One region of the Paraburkholderia sp. RL17-381-BIF-C genome, then DNA from elsewhere that is predicted to be linked to it. Evidence: predicted binding sites of a transcription regulator. Region 1 holds the regulator's gene; the other holds the start of a gene.
What was found. The regulator LexA, encoded in region 1, represses DNA repair genes until DNA is damaged. The targets are predictions, from matches to a motif close to ACTGTATNNNNATACAGT.

Region 1 (7,833 bases):
CGCGGCTGACCGCAACGCGCTCACTGCCCTCATTGCGCCGGGAATACGCGCAAGGCACGCGGCACCGCGGTCACGCCGTCGCCGATAGAGAGTTGCAGATCGCGCCACGCTTCCCGATCGAGTTCGGCTTCGAGCAGGTTGCCCTCGCGGCCCGCGAGTTCCACGCGCACCGAGCCGCCCAAGGTCACCACGCGCCGCACGTCGACCACAATGCCTTCGCGGTGGCCCGATGCCTGCGGATACAACTGCAGATCGTGCGGACGCACATAAGCGAACGCAGGACCGCTGAAATCGGCCTTGATCGACACCGGCAGCGCCGCGCCGTCGACCACGAAACCGCTCGCGTCGACCTTGCCGTGCAGACGGTTCGCGGCGCCTAGAAACTCGTAGACGAACGAGGTTTGCGGATGGTCATACACGTCCTGCGGACTGCCCACCTGCTCCACGTGCCCGCGATTGAGCACGACGATACGGTCCGCCACTTCGAGCGCTTCTTCCTGATCGTGCGTGACGAAAATCGTCGAGATATGCAGATCGTCGTGCAGGCGCCGCAGCCAGCTACGCAACTCCTTGCGCACCTTCGCATCCAGCGCGCCGAACGGTTCGTCGAGCAGCAGCACTTTCGGTTCGACCGCCAACGCGCGCGCGAGCGCGATACGCTGCCGCTGGCCGCCCGACAATTCCGACGGATAGCGTTGCGCGAGCCAGTCGAGTTGCACGAGCTTCAGCAGTTCATGCACCTTCTCGCGGATCACCGCTTCCGAGGGACGTTCCTTGCGCGGCTTCACGCGCAAGCCGAACGCCACGTTCTCGAACACCGTCATATGACGGAACAGCGCGTAATGCTGGAACACGAAGCCCACTTCCCGCTCGCGCGCGCCGACCGTCGCCACGTCCTGGCCTTGCAGCACGACCTGGCCGCCGTCCGCGTATTCGAGCCCGGCAATCACGCGCAGCAAGGTGGTCTTGCCACAACCCGACGGCCCGAGCAGCGCGACCAGCTCACCCGGCGGAAAGTCGAGTGTGACGTTATCGAGCGCGACGAAATCGCCGAAGCGCTTCTGCAGGTTACGAACGGTGATACCCATTACAGCTCTCCTTGCTTGAGCGGGTGTTGCTGCGATGCATGCGTTGTGTGGGTTGCGGGTGTTGCGCCCACCGGCGTGGTAACCGGACCGGCGTACGCGGGCACATCTCGCGCGGCCGACAGTTCCGCCGACATATGGCGTTCCGCGAGCAGCTTCAGGCCGAGCGTCACGAGCGCGAGCAGCGCCAGCACCGACGCCACGGCGAACGCCGCCGAGAAGTTGTATTCGTTGTAGAGAATTTCGACGTGCAGCGGCATCGTGTCGGTCTGGCCGCGAATATGGCCCGACACCACCGACACGGCACCGAACTCGCCCATTGCCCGCGCGTTACACAGAATCACGCCATACAGCAGGCCCCATTTGACGTTCGGCAGCGTGACGCGGCGGAAAGTCTGCCAGCCCGACGCGCCGAGCACGTGCGCGGCTTCTTCTTCGTCGTTGCCTTGTGCCTGCATCAACGGAATCAGCTCACGCGCGACGAACGGGAACGTCACGAAGATCGTCGCCATCACGATGCCCGGCACCGCGAAAATGATCTGGATGTTGTGGTCCTGCAGCCACGGGCCGAACCAACCCTGCGCGCCGAACATCAGCACGTAGATCAAGCCCGAGATCACCGGTGAAACCGAGAACGGCAGATCGATCAGCGTGGTCAGGAGCGCCTTGCCGCGGAATTCGAACTTGGCGATACACCATGAAGCCGCGAGACCGAACACGAGATTCAACGGCACGGCGATGGCGGCGGTGATCACGGTCAGCTTGATCGCCGAGAGCGCGTCCGGGTCGGCGAGCGATTCCAGATAGAAACCAAGACCTTTGGCCAGCGCCTGATAAAAGACGGCGACGAGCGGCACCACCAGAAACAGTGCGAGGAACAGCAGCGCGATGGCGGTCAGAATCCAGCGCACGAGCGGCGGTTCGGTGACCGGATCGGGACGGCGCGCTACATTGAGCGGCGCGCGCGGCGCCACGGCAACCGCAGCGGCGTTGTTCGCACCGCTCGCGGCGGATACGTCATTCACGGTTCGGCGGCTCATTGCACACCTCCGCCGATTGCCGCAACGCTCGCCACACTGGCGGCCGGCACCGGGCCCGCGCCACCGCGGCCCGTGCGGCGCTGCAAATACCACTGCAGGGTATTGATCAGCAGCAGCATCAGGAACGACACGACCAGCATCACCACCGCGATAGCCGTGGCGCCCGCGTAGTCGTATTGCTCGAGCTTCGTGATGATGAGAAGCGACGTGATTTCCGACTTCATCGGTACATTGCCGGCGATGAAAATCACCGAACCGTATTCGCCGAGCGCGCGCGCGAAAGCCAGCGCGAAGCCCGTCAACAGAGCCGGAAACACGGCCGGCAACACCACGCGGCGAAACGTCAGCCAGCGCGAAGCGCCCAGGCACGCGGCCGCTTCTTCCTGTTCGCGTTCGAATTCTTCGAGCACCGGCTGCACCGTGCGCACGACGAACGGCAAACCGATGAACGTCAGCGCGACCAGCACGCCGGCCGGCGTGAACGCGATTTTCAGGCCGAGCGGTTCGAGGAACTGTCCGATCCAGCCATTGCCCGCATACACGGCCGCAAGCGAAATGCCGGCCACCGAGGTGGGCAGCGCGAACGGCAGATCGACCACGGCGTCGACGATGCGCTTGAACGGAAACGTGTAGCGCACCAGCACCCACGCCACCAGAAAGCCGAACACCGCGTTGATCAGCGCGCCGCCGAGCGCGGAAAAGAACGTCAGGCGATACGACGCGAGCACGCGCGGCGAACTCACCGCGCGCACGAACTGGCTCCAGTCGAGCGTCGCGGTCTTCAGAAAGGTCGCCGCCAGCGGAATCAGCACCACGAGGCTCAGATAAGCCACCGTGATGCCGAGTGTCAGGCCAAAACCGGGCAAGGCGCTCGGTTTTCGGAAGGTCAACGTCGTCATGCTCGTTACTCGTTCAGGTTGATGCTCGTGTTTCCGGCCGCCGGGCCCTGGCTGGCCAAAAGCGCGCCCCTTGGGGCGCGCTCCGGAGTGACGCGTTGCCGCATCGCTTTGCTGCCTATGCCGGTGAAGGCAACGGCTCGATAGTTACTGCGGTTGATAGATCGAATCGAATACACCGCCGTCGGCAAAGTGCGTCTTCTGCGCGTTGGTCCAGCCGCCGAACGAATCGTCGACCGTGTACAGCTTCAGCTTCGGAAACTTGGCGGTCAGCTCGGCCGGCACCTTGTTCGATCGCGGACGGTAGAAGTTCTTCGCCGCGATTTCCTGGCCTTGCTCGCTATACAGGAAGTTCAGATATGCTTCGGCGAGCTTGCGCGTGCCGTGCTTGTCCACCACTTTGTCCACCACCGCAACCGGCGGCTCGGCCAGAATGCTGACCGACGGCACCACGATCTCGAACTTCTCCGGCCCGAACTCCTTCAGCGACAGGAAGGCTTCGTTTTCCCATGCGATCAGCACGTCGCCGATACCGCGTTGCACGAAGCTGGTGGTCGCGCCGCGCGCGCCCGAATCGAGCACGCCGGCGTTCTTGTAGAGCTTGCCGACGAATTCCCTGGCCTTCTGATCGTTGCCGCCTGGTTGATGCTCCGCATACGCCCACGCCGCCAGGTAGTTCCAGCGCGCCCCGCCCGAGGTCTTCGGATTCGGCGTGACGATCGACACACCCGGCTTGATCAGGTCGTCCCAATCCTTGATGTGCTTCGGGTTGCCCTTGCGCACCAGAAACACGATCGTCGACGTGTACGGCGACGCGTTATCCGGCAAGCGCTTCTGCCAGCCCTTGTCCAGCAAGCCCTTGTTGGCCAGCGCGTCGATGTCGTAAGCGAGCGCGAGCGTCACGACGTCGGCCTGCAGACCGTCGAGCACCGAACGCGCCTGCGCGCCGGAGCCGCCGTGCGACTGCTTGAAGGTGATCGTCTCGCCGGTCTTCGCCTTCCATTCCTTGCCGAACGCCTGGTTGACGTCCTGATACAGCTCGCGCGTCGGGTCGTAGGACACGTTCAGCAGTGTCGTGTCGGCAGCGTGCGCCTGCGCCATCACGCCGAGCGCGCTCGCCGCGCCCAATGCGAGCGCCGCGATGAGTTTCTTCGTTTTGCCTGCCAGCCCCGTACCTTGGTGATTCATGTCAACTTTCTCCGCGTTGTGCGCTGAAACAGCGTGTCGTGTCTTTTTGCGTCGCGGTCACGTGCACATGAACGCCAACTGGAGGCCAGTCTATCGAAGGGCTTTCATCATTAAAAATAATGTTTCTTCATTCTTTAATACGCAAAAGTGGTAATGACAGCTGGATAAGGCGTTGCGGCACGAAAACGGGTGTTGTAGCGTCGTTTGACGACGCTCCAACGCCACCCCTCGGCACGAACTTAAAGTAAAGCTTGAATTGCGCGGAATACTGTATAAAAATACAGTCACCTGTTCATACATACAGTGGCGCCATGACCAAACTCACCGCACGACAGCAGCAGGTTTTCGATCTGATCCGCAGGGCTATCGAACGCACCGGCTTTCCGCCCACCCGCGCGGAGATCGCCGCCGAACTGGGCTTCAGCTCGGCCAACTCGGCAGAAGAACATCTGCGGGCGCTCGCCCGCAAGGGCGTGATCGAACTCGCGGCCGGCGCGTCGCGCGGCATCCGCCTGCTGGCGGGCCCGGAAGATTCGCCGCACCAGTTCACGTTGCCGCACGCCAGCATCATGCAACTGTCGCTGCCGCTGATCGGGCGGGTGGCCGCGGGTAGCCCGATCCTCGCGCAGGAACATATCTCGCAGCACTACGCGTGCGACCCGGCGCTGTTTTCGAGCAAGCCCGATTACCTGCTGAAGGTGCGCGGGTTGTCCATGCGCGACGCGGGCATCTTCGACGGCGACCTGCTCGCGGTGCAAAAGAGAACGGAAGCCAAAGACGGCCAGATCATCATTGCCCGGCTTGGCGACGACGTCACGGTCAAGCGCCTGAAGCGCCGGCCGAACGGGCTCGAGTTGATCGCCGAGAACCCCGATTACGAAAACATCTTCGTTGAAACCGGCAGTGCGGAATTCGCGCTGGAAGGTATCGCCGTAGGGCTGATTCGCCCCGGCGAGTTCTGAACGGTCAGGTTCCAGGCGGCTTGTTTCCCAGCACTTCGATCCAAGCCCCTTCTTGCCCGTTCGACAGAGTAGAAAGCCGCGCCAACGCCGCATTAGCGCTGCATTAACGCTGCATCGCCTGGAGAGTCTCATGGAACGTCTTGCCCGCCTGCTGCCTTTTCGCCAGTTCGGTCGTCTGCGCCATCTTCGCAAGCTGGTGCCCTGCTCATTGATCGAGGCGTCCACGGCCAGCACGCCGTCGCTGTTCGATGCGCCGGACAGCGTGTCGAGCCTGCCATCGTCGTTGCCGGCGTTTGCCCGCGTGTCGCTGAACTCGGGTCTGAATACGGCCGAACCGGCCCGTCGCGCACCAGTGCGGGTCTATCACGGCCCGTCGCGCCTCATCATGGTCGGCACGGTGGACGCTGTGTGCCGCATGATCGACCGCTGCATTGCCGACGAGGCAAACGTCCACGGGGCGGTATTCGAGTCTTGATGGAAGGTATGGCCGGCGGCGATATCGCATCGCATGGGATCGTTTTCGTGTGGCCGCGGTCCACGTTAGATCACACCTGATGGAGAGTCCCGTTCGATGGCAGTTTCGAAACGCATTAAAGGCGGCGCCACCCGGCCGCTGATCGTCACGCTGATCGTGATTGTGGTGATCGCGGCGCTTGGGTTTACGTACGCATCACCGTATCTCGCGCTGAACAATCTCAAACGCGCCGCCGATGCACGCGACACGCAAACGGTCAATCAATACGTCGACTTTCCCGCGTTGCGCGAGAGCCTGAAGCAGCAGGTCGCCGGGCTGCTCACGCGGCGGCTCGACGCGCACAGCAACGGCAATCCGCTGGCCGCCATTGGCGCGATGATCGGCGTCGCGTTGATTGGCCCGCTTGTGGATGCCTATGCGACACCAGACGGCGTGGCGGCCTTGCTGAACGGCATGCCGCCCCGCGGCGATCCGGGCGAACGGCCGCCCGCACCGCCGGCCGCGAACACGCCGGCGGATGGCGCCGCGGCCTCACCCGCACCGGCGACACCTACGGCGCCTGCCGTCGGCAACGCAGGCAACGCAGGCAACGGCAACACCAACGCCGCGCCTGCGCAACCGCCGCAAACCACCGCGGGCTATCGCGGCCTCAACGAGTTCGTCGTCACATACCAGCACGGCGCCGGAGACGCGCGTTACTCGGCGATCTTTCAGCGCGAGGGTGTCTTCACATGGAAGCTGGCCGCGGTCAACCTGAATGAGTGACCGCCTGGGGTCGTCGGGCCGAGGCGGCCGGCCCGTTGAGCATGCTCGCGGTAGCACTGTACCCAGGCGCGATACGCAGCCGCTATCAGGCCGCCGCCTGCTGCTGCTCCTGGGCCGAAGAACACGCCACCAGAATGCTGCACGAGACGCGGTCGAGCAGCGGCGTATTGCCCGCGCCCATCCACCAACGTGACAAACCGGTGCGGCAGCGGTGGCCGACCACAACCAGGTCGACGTGCAATTCATTGGCAAGGTTGGCGATCTCGTCGATCGGATGGCCGAACGCGAAATGCCCTTGTGCGCTCACGCCTCGCTCGGTGAGCCAGTCCACGCCTTCCTGAAGGATGTCGCGGGCGGTCTTTTCGAAGCTGCCGCAAGCCACGTCGGTCAGCAGGCCCGCGCTTTGCGCAATGCTCGAACGCATATCGACGACCGACAACAAGTGCGTTTCCGCTTTCAGATCCAACGCCAGATCGGCGCCGCAACGCAATGCTTTGCGGCCTTCGCGCGAGCCGTCGTAGCACAGCAGGATTTTCTGGTAGCTCGCCATGATTTTTCTCCCTTCGCGCGGGACGCGCGATCTGAATGAATCATGGTGCGCCGCAATTCAGGTTGCAAGGGATGGAAAACGCTAACTGTGCGGTAACGGCACACAAGCCACGCTGTAAAGAGGTGCGCGCGCCAACAGGCTTGCTTGCGGCTCGTTGCCGCAGTGCGGGAAACCCGTGCGGGAGCGTCGGGCGCGCACCAACGCCGAGCCGCCGATGCCCTAGAATAGGCGGCCTTCCCGGCCATTAAAATCATCCATGTCTGTTCCGGAGACTCGTTCGATCCATGCCTGAAGCCGCCATCGAATTTCACGAGGTCAAAAAAAGCTACGGCGAAAAGACGGTCGTCGACGGACTGTCGTTCCATGTCGACGCCGGGGAATGTTTCGGCCTGCTCGGCCCGAACGGCGCGGGCAAAACCACCACGTTGCGCATGCTGCTCGGCATCGCCTCGCCGGATGCGGGCACGATCCGCCTGTGCGGCGAGCCGATTCCCAGCCGCGCGCGCGTGGCGCGGGCGCGCGTCGGCGTGGTGCCGCAGTTCGACAATCTCGATCCTGACTTCACGGTGCGCGAGAACCTGCTGGTGTTCGGCCGCTACTTCGGTTTGAGCGCCGCGCAATGCCGTGCGATGGTGCCCTCGCTGCTCGAATTCGCGCGCCTGGAGAGCAAGGCGGATGCGCGCGTGAGCGAACTGTCCGGCGGCATGAAGCGGCGCCTCACGCTGGCGCGCGCGCTCGTCAACGATCCCGACGTGCTTATCATGGACGAACCGACCACCGGCCTCGATCCTCAGGCGCGGCATCTGATCTGGGAGCGGCTGCGCTCGTTGCTCGCGCGCGGCAAGACCATTTTGCTGACCACGCACTTCATG
Region 2 (7,833 bases), on a different contig from region 1:
TAACGGCGGCACCCACCGCATTCTCAATCCCACATCTTCCTGAGTTTCGCCGCGATCTCGATCTTCGCCTGCGCGGCGGCGGCCAGCCCGGCCGCCGTGGGCGCGCTCGGAACCGGCACCCGCGGCCACGCGTAGGCGTCGAACAGCGGCATGAGATGCGCGGGAATAAAGCGCGTACGCGACGCCCACACGTGACGATCACCCATATGCGTCTGGTTGTGCACGTAAAAGCGCTGCGGCACGACGATATGCAGATCCTCTTTCGCGCGCGTCATCGCCACGTAGAGCAGGCGGCGCTCCTCGTCGATTTCCTCTTCGCTGCCAGTGCCGAGGTCGGAGGGAATGCAGCCGTCCACACCGTTCAGCACGAACACGTTGCGCCACTCCTGCCCCTTCGCGGAATGAATCGTGGAGAGGATCAGGTAGTCTTCGTCGAGCAACGGCACGCCGGATTCGTCGCTGGTGGCATCGGGCGGATCGAGCGTCAGCTCGGTCAGAAAGCGTTCACGCGACGCATACGTGCCCGCGATGCTCTCCATCTGCAACACGTCCGCATGGCGGATCGCAGCGTCCTCGTGGTTGCGCTCGAGATGCGGCTCGTACCACCGGCGCACCATCTCGAACTCGGCGGGCCACGGCGTCTGGCGGCCGTACACGCTCGACATCAGCTTGACGAACGGATGCCAGTCTTCCTGCGCGCGAGCCGGCGCGGCGAAGGCCGCCAATGCGCCACCGGCGGTGTCGGCCGGATTGCCGCTGCCCGCGCGCGCGACGATCTCGTCGAGCACCTTGGCAGCCGTGGCCGGCCCCACGCCCGGCAGCAACTGCACGACGCGAAAGCCGGCGACGCGGTCGCGCGGATTTTCCGCCCAGCGCAGCACGGCGAGCACGTCTTTCACGTGCACCGAATCGAGAAACTTCAAGCCTCCGAATTTCACGAATGGGATGTTGCGCCGGGTCAGTTCGATCTCCAGCGCGACGCTGTGATGCGCGGCGCGAAACAGCACCGCCTGTGATTTGAGCTTCATGCCCTGCTCGCGCGCCTCGAGCACCTGTTCGACGATGTAGCGCGCCTGATCGGCCTCGTCGGCGACGCTCACGAGGCGCGGGCGCTGCGCCGACGCCTTGTCGGTCCAGAGATTCTTCGTGTAGCGCTCGCTGGCCAGTTCGATCACCGCGTTCGACGCCGCCAGAATCGGCGCGGTCGACCGGTAATTGCGCTCGAGCGTGACCTGTTTGGCCGGCGGGTCGAAATGCGCGGGGAAATCGAGAATGTTGCGCACGGTCGCGCCGCGAAACGAATAGATGGACTGGGCGTCGTCGCCGACCACGGTCAGGCCGCGGCCGTCCGGCTTCAATGCGAGCAGGATCGACGCCTGCAGACGGTTGGTGTCCTGATATTCGTCCACCAGCACGTGATCGAAGCGCGCCGACAGGTCGGCGGCGATGGCCGGCTCGGCCGCCATGTGCGACCAGTAAAGCAGCAGGTCGTCGTAGTCCAGCACGCTCTGCTTCTGTTTGGCCTCGACATAAGCCGCGAACAGCCTGCGCAGATCGGCTTCCCATTCACGGCACCAGGGGAACGCACTGTCGAGCACCTGGCCGAGCGACGCGCCGGCGTTCACAACGCGCGAGTAGATGGCAAAGCACGTGCCCTTGGCCGGGAAACGCCGCTCTTTCGCCGACAAACCGAGCTCGTGGCGCACCAGATTCATCAGGTCGGCGGAATCTTCGCGGTCGTTGATCGTAAAGGCCGGCGCGAGGCCGATCAGGTCCGCGTACTCGCGCAACAGCCGCGCGCCCACGCTATGGAACGTGCCCGACCATGTCAGCCCTTGCGCGAGCGCGGCTCGCGTGCCGAGCGCCGCGCCGGCGATGCGCGTGACGCGCCGGGTCATTTCGAGCGCAGCGCGACGCGAAAACGTTAGCAGCAGGATGCGGCGCGGATCGGCGCCGTTCACCACCAGATTGGCGACCCGGTGAGCGAGAGTGTTGGTCTTGCCGGAGCCGGCGCCCGCGATCACCAGCAATGCGCCGGGCGGCGCGGTAGGCGTGTCGGCGCCGTACTCGACGGCTTCGCGCTGCGCGTCGTTGAGCTTTGCCAGCCAGGCGGCGGTATCGAACGACGGGGATTCGGCGACGGAGAGCACGATCGGTTTGGACGTTAGGTGGATTCAGTACGGCGACGCATACTGTATATCCATACAACCCTCGTCGACAAGCGACCCTTTTTTCGACCGCGCGCCCTCGGCGGCCGGCATCCCGCCGTATGACAATTGCGCAAATGAAAAATGGCCCGTGGCGTGGAAGCGCACGGGCCATTTCTTTGAAAACGCAACGCGAAGCCGTTCACACGTCGCCGCGAGGCCAGCGGTCAAGCCGGGCTCGGTCTTCGCGTCCTTCAGGGGCTACTGCGTCTTCGCGTCCTTCACATTGGCGTCGGCCTTGGCCTTATCGGCGTCGGCCTGAGCGTCGGTTTTCTTCTTGTCCGCCTTGGCTTGCGCGACGGACGCTTTCTTATCCGCCTTCGACTGCTCCTTGGCCGCCTTCTTGTCGGCATGGGTAACCGGCGCCGCAGCCGGATCGCTAGCCTGCGCGAAGGCAACCGACGACAGGCAGCCCGCGATCAACGCGGCCGAAATTCTGGACTTCATGGACAGAGTGATATTCATGCGATACCTCCGTGAAACGAGATGCCTGGACCTTGCGATCCTTCAAACGCGATCGGTCAAGGCGGCGGCGTTGGCAACCTATGCCGCCCCGCCACCGCCTTGATGCTCAGCCTCGGTCTTAGTGCTTGACGTCGGCGCCGTCCGCCTGGACGCCGGCCTGGCCTTGCATGTCCATCTTCATTTCGTTGTTGGCGGCCTGCTTATCCGCCTTCTGGTTGATCTTTGCGCCGCGCACCTCTTCCTTGTACTGCGCCTTGGCGGCCTTCTGCTGGTCCTTCAGCTCGGCCTTGGATGCCTTTTTCGACGCGCGATATTCAGCGTTGGCCTTCGCATTGGCGTCGCGCTTCTGCACCAGCGGGTCCGTCGAACCCGACGCCGTCAGGCGCGCCGGGGGCGGCGTCACCGGCTGCACGCCCTGCGCGGCGGGTGCAGCGGGCGCAACGTCGGCGCCTTGCATCTGGACTTGCGGCTGGCCGTTGACACCCTCGGCCGGTTGCGCAGTCTGCGCAACGGCTGCGGTGGCCGCGAACGCGGTCACGGCGGCAGTCAGGGCGGTATTGATCAGAAGCGTTCGAATTTGGGTCATGACTCATCCTCTCTAAAGTTGTTGTGACGCGGGCGACCTGTCCGGCGTTACGCATTCTCGAGCCGCTTTGCAAGCTTGCTCTGCGTGCCTCGCCCGGTCTGCTCGCTGCCAGATCAATCCAGCAGGCTTTACCACTGACCTGCACTTTACGAGTGAAGTTCGTGTCTTACGAACGGTGTTACGCAACGTTTCACTTTCTGACAATCACATAACATCTGCTTGCAGATGCTCACGCAGAGTCGGCGCACACCTTGAACTTCATCCAGGGCAAGCTTCTGGCTTATGATGCGAACCCCTTGCCTGAAGGCGCAAACGCCATGCCCAACCTAGATTTCACCCTCACCGGCGACTACGTCGAACTGCATAATCTGCTGAAGATAACGGGGCTTGCGGACAGTGGCGGCTCGGCAAAAATGATGGTGGCGGACGGTGCTGTCACCGTAGACGGCCGGGTCGAGACGCGTAAAACCTGCAAAATCCGCGCGGGCCAGGTCGTCTTGCTCGGCGACACGCGGATTGCGGTTCACGAAGCCTGACGCAACGCCCCGCCGCTCTGCGGTTTCCGAAAACTCGGAGGAGGCGCGCGCACCAAAATCGTGCCGTCTCCATCGACAGCGCCGCGCCTAAGCAATAAGCTGTCAGTTTCGACAGACAAACAATCGGCTGACACGCCGGCTGGCGGTTGCTTCGTGCGCTTGTTTCGTACGATTGCCTCGTGCGTTCACCAAGGCCCGCCGAACCGCTGCCCTCGCCACCGCCCGCGCGACTACCGCGCCCGCCGTCGCGCTGTCGCCACTTCCGCTGCCAAGCGCTCCATGACTCAATCCGGCTTCACCCGGGTGGCCGCCCGGCCGCCGACCCTGACCCGCCACGCGGCGGACACTGCCCGCCTCGCCGCGCCGCTCGCCATTGCGCAGCTCTCGCAAATGGCCATGGGCGTGACCGACACGATCCTGCTCGGCTCGCTCGGCCCCGACGCGCTCGCGGCCGGCGGCCTCGGCGCGAACCTGTTTTTCGTGGTGGTCACGCTGCTGCAAGGCGTGCTGACCTCCGTCAGCGTGAGCGTGTCGCACGCGCGCGGCGCAGAGGACGAGGGCCGCGTGCCGCACATCTACTGGACCGGTTTCGTGCTGTCCGTGCTGCTGTCAGTGCCGGCGTTCTTCCTGCTCTCGTTCGCCACGCCGATCCTGCTCGCTTTCGGCGAACCCGCGCTGCTCGCGCACAACGTCGGTGAGTACGCGGCGGTGCTGCGCTGGGGGTCGCTCGGCAGCCTGATCGGCGTCGGCCTGATGCGCTCGTTCCTGCCGGCCATCGGCGCGGCCAAACGGCTGTTGTGGGTGTCGCTCGCGAGCGTCGGCGTGAACGGGTTTCTCAACTACGGGCTGATTCACGGCGCCTATGGTTTGCCGCGGCTCGGCTTTCTCGGATCGGCGGCCGCGACTTCCATCACCGTCTGGCTGAGCGCGCTCGTGCTGATGGCGCTGTTGCATTTGCGGCCGCGCTACCGGCACTTCGTCGTCGCCACCCGGCCGAACGTGCCGTTGATGGGCGAACTGTTCGGCATCGGCTGGCCGGTCGCGATCACCTACGGTGTCGAATCGACGCTCTTTCTCGCCACCGGCCTGATGGTCGGGCTGCTCGGCGAGTCGCAACTGGCCGCGCATCAGATCGCGCTGAACGTCGCCTCGGTGGCCTTCATGGTGCCGCTCGCGATCGGCCAGGCGGCCAACGTGCGAGTTGGCTTCTGGTCCGGCGCCGGCCAGCCGCTCGCCGCGCGCCATGCGGGGTTTGTCGCGCTGGCGCTCGGCGTCGCCTTCATGACGCTGTCGGGGCTCGTGCTGATCGCCGCGCCGCACTGGATCGTCGGCCTCTATCTGCATCTGGACGATCCGGCCAACGCGGCCACGGTCGCGCTCGCGAGTTCGCTGCTCGGCGTGGCGGCGATCTTCCAGATCGTCGACGGCATGCAGACGGTCGGTTCCGGCTGTCTGCGCGGCCTGAAAGACACCCGTGTACCCATGATCGCCGCCGCGTTCGGTTACTGGGTGATCGGTTTCCCGACCGGCTACACGCTGGCGTTTCACTTCGGTCTCGGCGCGCGCGGCTTGTGGTGGGGACTCGCCGCCGGCCTCGCGAGCGTCGCACTGCTGATGACGCTGCGCTTTCACAAACTGAGCCTGCGGCGCGTGCCGGCCAATCCCGTTTGAACGATGCCCGACTGGTTGCACGCGCAACCACCGGCGCACGGGAAATTCGCCGCGAACGGTAAAATACCGTGTTCCGGCGCATGGACGCGCACCCGCGTCCATGCGCCGAAAACCCACTCGCGCGCCTCAAAAAGGCCCGCGCAGCCCGACGGCTCATCACCCGCCATCACGGCTTGCCGCGCTCACGCGGCAGACTCCCGCAAGCGCGCCGCCAACGGCGGCGTGCCGCTCGACCGACCCTGCTTCTCGCGATAAAACATAATCAAGGAACACCTCTCATGCTTGCCCGCGTCACCCGTCTCTTCCCGCTCTGGGCCGTGATCGTTTCGATTGCCGCGTACTGCTCGCCCGCCTCGTTCTCAGGCATCGCGCCGCACGTCACCACGCTGCTGACCATCATCATGCTGGCAATGGGCGTCACGCTCTCCGTGGCCGATTTCCAGCGTGTCTTCACGCGGCCCGCGCCGGTGATCGCCGGCATCGTGCTGCACTATCTCGTCATGCCGCTCGCCGCGTGGGTGATCGCCAAGGCGTTGCGCATGCCGCCGGACCTCACCGCCGGCATGGTGCTAGTGGGCAGCGTGGCGAGCGGCACGGCGTCGAACGTGATGATCTACCTCGCGCGCGGCGACGTTGCGTTGTCGGTGACGATCAGCGCGCTGTCGACCCTCGTCGGCGTATTCGCGACGCCGCTGCTCACGCGTCTTTACGTGGACGCCTCGATCGCCGTCGACGTACACGGCATGCTGATGAGCATCCTGCAAATCGTCGCGTTGCCGATCGTGGTCGGCCTGATCGTCAATCATCTGTTCGGCAAAATCGTGCGCAAGATCGAACCGGTTCTGCCGCTGATCTCGATGGTCGCGATCGTGCTGATCATCGGCGCGGTGGTGGGCGGCACGCAGAAGAGCATCGCGTCGGTCGGCCTCGTGGTGATGCTGGGCGTGGTGCTGCACAACGGCATCGGTTTGCTCGGCGGCTATTGGGGCGGGCGTCTGCTCGGCTTCGACGAAGCCGTGTGCCGCACGCTCGCCATCGAAGTGGGCATGCAGAACTCGGGCCTCGCCGCGACGCTCGGCAAGCTCTATTTCACGCCGATCGCGGCGTTGCCCGGCGCGCTGTTTTCGGTGTGGCACAACCTGTCGGGCTCGCTGCTCGCCGGATACTGGGCAGGACGTCCCGCGAAAGGCTCGACGCATATGGACGGTGAGCAGGTGTTGAACGCCGAACGCGGGTAACAGCGCGAGCGGCGCGCTTGCTTCGCGATCCCGGCGCGCGCCGGCGTTGAATTTTGGGTTCTGCCGATACGTTCACGACGCATCCGTAGAACCCGCAACGCGAGCGGCGCATCGCGAGATGCAGCGGCCAGACGGCGTATAAGATCAAAAAGCAGAACGACAACCAGAACGAAAACCCGCCCGCCTGATTCCCCTTAGAATGCATTTCTCGACAGCGTGAATACGTCGCGCGCTGTCGCCATGAGAAGCCTGCAAACCAGGGGAGAGAGCGTGCCGTCGCATCCAGATAAAAGCAAAGCCGCACCGCAACGCCATTGCGCGTTCAGCACCCCCCAGCGCAAGAACGCCTGGGGCACCACGAGACATTTCTTCCTGCTGTGTTGCGCAACGGCACTATTGACCGCCTGCGCCACCAAGCCGCCGGCCACCGAGTTCGACCGTCACATCACGCACGCCCTGCCCGTCACGGAAACCACGCCGCTTCGCACGGCACTCGCGCCGCTCGAAGCCGCGCATCCGGATCAATCCGGTTTCCGGATCCTCCCGAACGGCACCGACGCCTTGCAGATGCGCATTGCGCTCGCACGCGCCGCGACCCGAACCCTCGACATGCAGTACTACATCGCGAACGAGGACACCACCGGCAAGCTGCTGCTCGGCGCCGCGCTCTTTGCGGCCGATCACGGCGTGCGGGTGCGCATGCTGGTCGACGATCTCAACTTCAAGGACATCGACCGCGTGATGGCGGGCTTGAACTCGCACGAGAACATCGAAATACGCGTCTTCAATCCGTTCGGCAGCGCGCAGGAAGGCATGTTCGAACGCACCACGAACGTGTTCACGCAAATCGGCCATTTCACGCGCCGCATGCATAACAAGGCGATGATCGCGGACAACCAGCTGGCGATCGTGGGCGGCCGCAATCTTGGCGACGAATATTTCAGCGCGAGCGAAACATTGCAGTTCCGCGACCTCGACGTGCTCGCCGCCGGCCCGATTACCGCCGACGTCTCCGCGAGTTTCGACGACTACTGGAACAGCAGCATCTCCTATCCGTTGCGCGTACTGAACAAGCAGAAGTTCGACGCGAAGGAATTGGACCAGACACGCGACGAGTTGCGCCAGCACTG

Region 2: a site for LexA is predicted at 2,192-2,209, ahead of P0D70_RS28710 (ATP-dependent helicase). Genes of this name have one in related genera too.

What each region holds. Positions count from the first base shown of each region.
Region 1 covers NZ_JARESX010000004.1:89,644-97,476, reverse strand. Annotated here, with positions in the region: gene P0D70_RS04830 (sulfate/molybdate ABC transporter ATP-binding protein) at 30-1,088, opposite strand; gene cysW (sulfate ABC transporter permease subunit CysW) at 1,088-2,125, opposite strand; gene cysT (sulfate ABC transporter permease subunit CysT) at 2,122-3,024, opposite strand; gene P0D70_RS04815 (sulfate ABC transporter substrate-binding protein) at 3,169-4,209, opposite strand; gene lexA (transcriptional repressor LexA) at 4,521-5,171, shown strand; gene P0D70_RS04805 (hypothetical protein) at 5,302-5,646, shown strand; gene P0D70_RS04800 (DUF2939 domain-containing protein) at 5,743-6,411, shown strand; gene P0D70_RS04795 (universal stress protein) at 6,497-6,961, opposite strand; gene nodI (nodulation factor ABC transporter ATP-binding protein NodI) at 7,246-7,833, shown strand, end outside.
Region 2 covers NZ_JARESX010000064.1:30,252-38,084, reverse strand. Annotated here, with positions in the region: gene P0D70_RS28710 (ATP-dependent helicase) at 24-2,150, opposite strand; gene P0D70_RS28705 (hypothetical protein) at 2,409-2,672, opposite strand; gene P0D70_RS28700 (hypothetical protein) at 2,791-3,258, opposite strand; gene P0D70_RS28695 (RNA-binding S4 domain-containing protein) at 3,576-3,794, shown strand; gene P0D70_RS28690 (MATE family efflux transporter) at 4,074-5,465, shown strand; gene panS (ketopantoate/pantoate/pantothenate transporter PanS) at 5,744-6,703, shown strand; gene P0D70_RS28680 (phospholipase D family protein) at 6,944-7,833, shown strand, end outside.